One region of the Amycolatopsis sp. NPDC049688 genome, then DNA from elsewhere that is predicted to be linked to it. Evidence: riboswitches for the same ligand, from Rfam matches in the RefSeq annotation. Region 1 holds a riboswitch; the other holds the start of a gene.

Region 1 (4,206 bases):
GCGCTGCTGCTCGCGATCGGCCAGCAGTTCAGCGGGGTCAACGCCATCAACGCGTACTTCCCGACGATGCTGATCGGTCTCGGCTTCGCCACGCAGGCCGCGCTGCTTTCCGGTGTGCTGCTGGGGGTCACGAAGTTCCTGTTCACCGCGTGGGTCGTGTTCGTGGTGGACCGCTGGGGCCGCAAGCCGCTGCTGCTCATCGGCAACGTCATCATGGTGCTCACGCTGGTGGCGGCCGGGCTGGTGGTGCTGAACGTCCACGACACCGGCACGCGCGGCATCCTGATGCTGGTCATGATGGTGCTGTACCTGGTGGGCTACGAGCTCGGCTGGGGCGCGGTGGTGTGGGTGATGATGTCCGAGGTGTTCCCGCTGAAGTACCGGGCGACCGGGATGGGCGTCAGCAGCGTCGTCCTGTGGGCGGCGACGGGCATCGTGAGCGCGGTGTTCCCGATCATCTCCGACCCGAAGTCCCTCGGCATCGGTGGCTCGATGTTCCTGTTCGCCGGGGTGAACGTGGTGCTGTTCGTGCTGACCAAGTGGCTGGTCCCGGAGACCAAGGGCCGCACGCTGGAGCAGATCGAGCTCGACCTGCGCGCGCGGCAGGGTGTCGCGGCCAAGAGCTGACCCCGGGGGGTCGATCGCCGGCGGGGCACGGATTCGTCCGTGTCCCGCCGGTTTTCAGCGTGCGGGCACGAGGGTGAGCTTGCCGGCCAGCCGCCCGATCCACGCTTCGACCTCGGCCGGCTCGCGGTCGGGAAGGCCGAAGATCGTCTCGGTCACGCCCAGGGAATCCAGGTGCGCCAGGCGTTCCGGGTCCGGCCGCTCGCCGAGGGCGCAGATCTGCGGAGCCCCCACGCGGCCTTCGGCGTGCCAGATTTCCTTCAGCAGGGCCACGTGCCCGTCGAGATCGGTGTCGGCCGGCGTGGTGATCCAGCCGTCGGCGTGGCGCGCGATCCAGCGGAACGTCTTTTCGGTGGGACCGGCCCCGAGCAGCACCGGGATGTGTGCCTGCACCGGCTTCGGCCACGCCCAGCTGGGCCCGAAGGAGACGAATTCCCCGGCGTAGGAAGCCTCTTCCTCGGTCCACAGGGCATTCATCGCCTCGAGGTACTCGCGCAGCGCGGTGCGGCGCCGGTTCCCGGGCACCCCGTGGTCGTTCAGTTCGTCGACGTTCCACCCGAAGCCGGTCCCGAGCGTGACCCGGCCCCCGGAGAGGTGGTCGAGGCTCGCGATCGTCTTGGCGAGCGTGATCGGATCGCTCTCGACGGGCAGCGCCACGGCGGTGGAGAGCCGGATCCGCTCGGTGACCGCGGCTGCGGTCGCCAGCGCGACCCAGGGGTCCAGTGTCCGGCTGTAGCGGTCGTCGGGCAGGGACGCGTCGCCGGTGCGCGGGTGCGGCGACTCGCGCTTGACCGGGATGTGGGTGTGCTCGGGGACGTAGAAGGTCGCGAACCCCGCCGCCTCGGCGGCGCGCGCCGCGGAAGCCGGGGTGATGCCCCGGTCGCTGGTGAACAGCACGATTCCGTAGTCCACGCCGGGAGCGTATTAGAACGTGTTTCAGTTTTCAACCCGGGCCGTCCGGGCGGCCGTCGCATCGGCCGCCCGGACTTGGCAGGGGGTGTCAGCAGGCCATCTCGACGGCGTCCGCGATGTTGTCCACGGTCGGGTTGAGCGTCATCTGCACGCCCGCGCCGATGCCCTGGATCAGGGAGAACTCCTTGATGTTGGCCAGCCAGTTGTACAGGCGGAGCGGGTGCCCGGTGGTGTTCCACACGGATGTCGTCCGGTCCCCGTAGCCCGAGAGTCCGAAATTGATCAAGTGGTTGCACGTGGGATCCGCGTAGGTCACGAGGTGGTTCGTGCCGTTGGCGCCGTCGTAGAGGCAGATTTCGTTGCCTTGGCACCATTCCCAGTTCTCGGTCGTCGCCGAGGCCGGGGTGACGGAGATGTCGATCAGAGCGATCACGCCCGCGACGACACCTGACAACTTACCCAAATGCGACATGAGATCCCCTCATCGACGGATGTGATTTGCGTGGCCGAGCGCCTCCAGCTGTACGGCATCCGGGATGTCCGGTGCCGACGACGTGGCGCCGGAAAACCCAGTGCCGGAAAACGCGTGCGATGGGCCCGTGGGTCGCTGCACCCCGCCACCGCTGACTGCGGAGAGTAACGTCGAGCGTCGCTCGAACGACACTCGATGCAGCTCCACGTGCGCAGGCTGGAAGCAGAGCGCCGCCGCCTGCCGCGGCATGGTGGACGGATTCGAAACGATCGTGACGCGGAGGCAGGGTGGCTCGGGTGATCCATTGTGGACAGACGGTGTCCCAGTCCGTGGACGCTCCGGCGAGGCGGGATGGCGGGCCCGGGCCCGGTTCCGATACCGTGGACCACAGGCCGAGAGGCGCTGCAACGGACCACCGGGTCCGCCACGCTCGGCCGGGACTGACCACCCAAGGGCGCCTCCCGACCGAGGGAGGCTGCCGGTGAACACCCCCGAAGCTAGGTTGCGTGAGCTGCTCGCCCAGCGGGTCGCCGTGCTCGACGGTGCCTGGGGCACCATGCTGCAGGGCGCCGGGCTGACCCCGGCCGACTACCGCGGCGACCGCTTCGGCGAGCACACCCACGACGTCACCGGCGACCCGGACCTGCTCAACCTCACCCGCCCGGACGTCATCCTCGACGTCCACCGCCAGTACCTGGCCGCGGGCGCGGACATCACCACGACGAACACCTTCACCGCCACCAGCATCGGCCAGGCCGACTACGGCCTGCAGGACCACGTCCACGAGATGAACGTCCGCGGCGCGCAGATCGCCCGCCAGGCCGCCGACGAGGCAGGCGGCCGGTTCGTCGCCGGGTCGATCGGGCCGCTGAACGTCACGCTCAGCCTGTCGCCCAAGGTCGAGGACCCGGCGTACCGGGCCGTCACGTTCCAGCAGGTCAAGGCCGCGTACGCCGAGCAGATCGCCGGGCTCGCCGAAGGCGGCGTCGACCTGCTGCTGATCGAGACGATCTTCGACACGCTGAACTGCAAGGCCGCGATCGCCGCCGCCCGCGAGGTCGCCCCGCACCTGCCGCTGTGGATCTCCGTCACGATCGTCGACCTGAGCGGCCGGACGCTGTCCGGGCAGACCGTCGAGGCGTTCTGGAGCTCGATCGAGCACGCGAAACCGCTGGTCGTCGGCGTGAACTGCTCGCTGGGGGCGCAAGAGATGCGCCCGCACGTCGAGGAGCTCGCGCGGATCGCCGACGCCTACGTCGCCTGCCACCCCAACGCCGGCCTGCCGAACGCGTTCGGCGGCTACGACGAGACGCCCGAGCAGACCGCCGGGCTGGTCGGCGGGTTCGTCCGGGAGGGCCTGGTCAACCTGGTCGGCGGCTGCTGCGGCACCAGCCCGGCGCACATCGCGAAGATCGCCGAAGCCGCGAAGGGTGTCACGCCGCGTGAAGTGCCCGCGCCGCGCACCCACATGCGCTTCAGCGGCCTCGAGCCGTTCGGCATCGGCGCCGACACCGGGTTCGTGATGATCGGCGAGCGCACCAACGTCACCGGCTCCAAGCGGTTCCGGCGGCTGATCGAATCCGGCGACCACCAGGGCGCGGTCGACGTCGCCCTGGAGCAGGTCCGCGGCGGCGCGAACCTGCTCGACGTCAACATGGACGCCGACCTGCTCGAATCCGAGCAGGCGATGACGACGTTCCTCAACCTCATCGCCACCGAGCCCGAGGTGGCCCGGATCCCGGTGATGGTCGACAGCTCCAAGTGGAGCGTGCTGGAAGCCGGCCTGCGCTGCCTGCAGGGCAAGGGCGTGGTCAACTCGATCAGCCTGAAGGAGGGCGAGGAGCCGTTCCTCGCCCAGGCCCGCACCATCCGCGACTACGGCGCCGGCGTCGTCGTGATGGCCTTCGACGAGCAGGGCCAGGCCGACACCGCCGACCGCAAGGTCGAGATCTGCGCCCGCGCGTACGACCTGCTCACGCAGCAGGCGGGCTTCGCGGGCGAGGACATCATCTTCGACCCGAACGTCCTCGCCGTCGCCACCGGCATCGCCGAGCACAACGGCTACGCGAAGGCGTTCATCGAGGCCCTGCCGCGGATCAAGGAGCGCTGCCCCGGCGCGCGCACCAGCGGCGGCATCTCGAACCTCTCGTTCTCCTTCCGCGGCAACGACGTGGTGCGCGAGGCGATGCACTCGGCGT
Region 2 (4,206 bases), 390 kb from region 1:
CCTGATGCAGCTGCTGGCCCGGTACGTGTTCGACCTGGACGCGCGCACCGAGCACGCGCAGTACGCGATGACCGAGATCGGCGACGAGACCCGCCATTCGGTGATGTTCGCCCGCACCGCCGAACGGCTCGGCGTACCGCGCTACGGCGTACCGAAGGTGGTGCACCGCGCGGCGAAGGTGTTCGGCGCGACCGCCGCCGGGCCGTCGATGTTCGCCAGCGTGCTGGTCGCGGAGGAGACCACCGACCGGCTGCAGCGCTCGATGATGGACGACGACGGCATCCAGCCGCTGATCCGCTCGGTCAACCGGATCCACGTGGTCGAGGAGGCCCGGCACGTCCGGTTCGCGAAGGAGGAGGTGCTGCGCGAAACGCCGAAGCTGTCGAAGGCGGCCCTGCAGCGGCACCGCCTGCGGACGGCACTGGTGGCGTTCGGCGTGATCGACAGCATGGTGGACGCCCGGATCTACCGCAGCGTCGGGATCGACCCGCGCGAGGGCCGCGCCGCGGCGCTGGCGAACCCCCACTTCCACGAGACCCGGCGGTGGATGGCGGAGAAGATCGTGCCGTTCCTGCGCGAAGCCGGGCTGATCGGCGGCCGCTCCGAGAACATCTGGCGGCGCGCGCACCTGGTGTGATCCCGGGGCGAAAGCCCCTACCTCAGCATCCGGTCGTGCGCGACAGTTCCCGGATGACCGCCGACTTCCCGCCGGAGCCGAAGGCCCGGCCACTGCTCACCCGGCCTGCCGTCACCGCCCTGATCGGCCTCCTCACCGGCGCACTCCTGGTCGGCGTGCCATGGCTGGTGACCAGCGGGGGCGGCGCGGAGCCGGACGGACGGCCGCTGGTCGCGCCCGCTGCACTGGGCGAACTCGGCCGGACCGAGGACGCGGTCGCGAAGATCGACAACGTCCGGGGGCAGGCCCAGATCGCCCGCGTCGAAAAGGCCGACCGGGAGACCGGTGCCCGCCTGTCGGCGGCCTACGGCGGAGCGGCCGCCGTCGTGCAGGAGTACCAGAACGCCACGCTGTTCCACGGCCTCCAGCTGACCGCCGTCCGTGCGGCTTCCCTGAACTGTTCACGCCGTACGTGGACCCCCAGGCGCTCGGCGTGGCCAAGCCGGGAACCGAGCTTGTGCGCGTAGGCGCCGTGCAGTGCCTGGTGCACAACGACCCGGCCGCCCCCGGATCGCCCGCGGACCCGAACCAGACCTACGTCATGAACTGCCAGCGCACGGGACCGGGCCTGACCGTGGCCGTCCGGAGCCTCGGCGCGGACGGCAACCGCGACCCGGCGAAAATCGCGAGCCTGCTCGAGCAGGCATGGGACACACTGAGCCGGTGATCTCCCTCCGGCCCGCCCGCGAAGACGACGAAGCCGCGCTCGCGAAGCTCGACGAGCGCACCTGGACCCCGGACGCCTCGCCCGCTCCCCCGCCCCCGGCCGGCACGCCGTTCTTCGGCGACGGCACGCGCCCCGGAGACGTCATCGTCGCCGAGCACGACGGGGTCGTCTGCGGGTACGTCCGGCTCGGCGAGGGGTTCGGCATCCCCGCCCACCGGCACGTGGTGGTGGTCGACGGGCTTGCCGTCGACCCGGACCGGCGCCGGCTCGGGATCGCGCGGCAGCTCGTCGAGGCCGCCGTGGCCGAGGCGCGGCGGCGGGGGGCCCGCAAGGTGACGCTGCGCGTGCTCGGGCCCAACGCCGGCGCCCGCCGGGTCTACGAGCGCTGCGGGTTCGCCGTGGAAGGCGTGCTGCGGGGCGAATTCCGCATCGACGGCACCGATGTCGACGACATTCTCATGGCGCGCTCGCTCGCTTGACAGCCTCGCGGCCGCTTTGCCATCCTGGTGCCGGGCCGAGAGGCGCTGCGACGGAATCCTTCCGCCACGCTCGGCCCGCCGACCACGACTCCAAGGGCGCCTCCCGTGCGGGAGGTGCCTTTTTCGTTGTCCGCAAGGACTTCCGCTGCCTCCCGAACGTCTCCCGACGATTTCCGGAGTGCACCGAAGAATGAGTGACAAACTGCAGACCCGAAACGGCCTCGACTTCGCCGTGGCCGACCTCACCCTCGCCGACGCCGGCCGCACCCAGCTGCGGCTGGCCGAGCACGAGATGCCCGGCCTGATGGCGATCCGCCGCGAATACGCCGCCGCGCAGCCGCTGAAGGGCGCCCGCATCGCCGGGTCGCTGCACATGACCGTGCAGACCGCCGTGCTCATCGAAACCCTCGTGGCCCTCGGCGCCCAGGTGCGCTGGGTGTCCTGCAACATCTTCTCCACCCAGGACGAGGCCGCCGCCGCGGTCGTCGTCGGCCCCGAAGGCACGGTCGACGCCCCGGCGGGCACGCCGGTGTTCGCGTGGAAGGGCGAGACGCTCGAAGAGTACTGGTGGTGCACCGACCGGCTCTTCGCCTTCCCCGGCGGCCAGGCGCCGAACATGATCCTCGACGACGGCGGTGACGCCACCCTGCTCGTCCACAAGGGCGTCGAGTTCGAGGCCGCGGGCGCCGTCCCGCAACCGTCCGAAGAGGACCCGGAGGAGTACCGGATCATCCTCGACACGCTCCGCGCGAGCCTCGCGGCCGACGGCGACCGGTTCACCCGGATGGCCAAGGAGATCCGCGGTGTCACCGAGGAGACCACCAACGGCGTCAAGCGGCTCTACAAGCTCGCCAAGGACGGCGAGCTGCTCTTCCCCGCGATGAACGTCAACGACTCCGTGACGAAGTCCAAGTTCGACAACAAGTACGGCATCCGGCACTCCCTTGTGGACGGCCTGAACCGGGCCACCGACGTGATGATCGGCGGCAAGCGCATCGTCGTCTGCGGCTACGGCGACGTCGGCAAGGGCGCGGTGGAGGCCCTGCGCGGCCAGGGCGCCCGGGTCGCGGTCACCGAGATCGACCCGATCTGCGCGCTGCAGGCGGCGATGGACGGCCTCGACGTCGTGGAGCTGGACGACGTCGTCGGGCAGGCCGACATCTTCATCACCACCACCGGCAACTTCGGCATCATCTCCGCCGAGCAGATGGGCCGGATGAAGCACAACGCGATCGTCGCCAACGTCGGGCACTTCGACAACGAGATCGACATGGCCGGGCTGGCGAAGCTGCCGGGCGTGGTGAAGAAGGAGATCAAGCCGCAGGTGCACGAGTGGACGTTCCCCGACGGCCACGCGATCATCGTGCTGTCCGAGGGCCGGCTGATGAACCTCGGCAACGCGACCGGCCACCCCTCGTTCGTGATGTCGAACTCCTTCACCAACCAGGCCATCGCGCAGATCGAGCTGTTCGCCAAGCCCGGCGAGTACGCCACCGACGTCCACCGGCTGCCCAAGCACCTCGACGAGAAGGTGGCCCGCCTGCACCTCGACGCCCTCGGTGTGAAACTCACCAAGCTGACGAAGGCCCAGGCGGAATACATCGGCGTCGAGGTCGAAGGCCCGTACAAGCTCGATCACTATCGGTACTGATCCCAGATTGCTCCGTTCGCCGTAGTTTGGTTTATCGGGAAAATGGCCATCCTCCCGGCGAGAGCGCATCCGCCCGGACGGCACGGAGCCGGGCCGGGTCTCATGCGAAGGAGTGTGTCAAGTGATCATTCTCGGTGTGATTCTCCTTGTCATCGGGTTCATCGTGGGCATCCCGGTGCTGTACACCATCGGTATCATTCTCGCGGTGGCCGGCGTGGCACTGGCCATCCTGGGCGGCACCGGCCGCCGGATCGGTGGCCGGGCGCACTGGTACTGATCCCGGGACTTCGCCACGGCCTGGCGCGCGTCAGCAGCACTGCTGGCCGCGCCAGGCCGTTCGGCCTTTCTGCCCACCCGGCACCGCCGGGGAAAAGGTAAGCGGAGAGAAAATTCTCTCCGAAATCCGCTTTGCCCCGCGACAGGAATCGCGAGCGCGAAGAACGAAAAGGGGTCCTCCGGCTCCGAGGGGGAGGGAGAGCCGAAGGACCCCGTTAGTGTTAGCACATCGCCAAGCCCGTGTACACAGCTGCATACACGATCGGGTTACGACCCTGACGGCTTCCTGACGCCGTGCGGGCCTGACGGGAGGCTCAGGAGGCCCGGCGCAGCAGGGGTTCGCGCGGCGCGGCGGCACAGCCGCACCCGCCGGCGATGCCCTGGCAGTCGACGATCAGCGCGTGCCGCACGCGGTCACCGTCCACGCAGGCCGGTTCGGTGCACTCGGCGGATCCGC

Evidence for each region. A riboswitch is a leader RNA that binds a small molecule or an ion and turns the genes downstream of it on or off. The one in region 1 is predicted to bind S-adenosylhomocysteine.
Region 2: linked by a shared signal. The riboswitch ahead of ahcY (adenosylhomocysteinase) and the one ahead of metH (methionine synthase) in region 1 are both predicted to bind S-adenosylhomocysteine.

What each region holds. Positions count from the first base shown of each region.
Region 1 covers NZ_JBFANY010000003.1:470,065-474,270, reverse strand. The annotation lists gene AB0J55_RS13200 (sugar porter family MFS transporter) at 1-627, shown strand, start outside; gene AB0J55_RS13195 (TIGR03619 family F420-dependent LLM class oxidoreductase) at 682-1,536, opposite strand; gene AB0J55_RS13190 (peptidase inhibitor family I36 protein) at 1,625-1,969, opposite strand; S-adenosyl-L-homocysteine riboswitch at 2,397-2,475, shown strand; gene metH (methionine synthase) at 2,490-4,206, shown strand, end outside.
Region 2 covers NZ_JBFANY010000003.1:75,559-79,764, forward strand. The annotation lists gene AB0J55_RS11460 (diiron oxygenase) at 1-637, shown strand, start outside; gene AB0J55_RS11465 (hypothetical protein) at 691-1,143, shown strand; gene AB0J55_RS11470 (hypothetical protein) at 1,134-1,343, shown strand; gene AB0J55_RS11475 (GNAT family N-acetyltransferase) at 1,340-1,822, shown strand; S-adenosyl-L-homocysteine riboswitch at 1,854-1,931, shown strand; gene ahcY (adenosylhomocysteinase) at 2,013-3,473, shown strand; gene AB0J55_RS11485 (hypothetical protein) at 3,595-3,750, shown strand; gene AB0J55_RS11490 (hypothetical protein) at 4,064-4,206, opposite strand, start outside.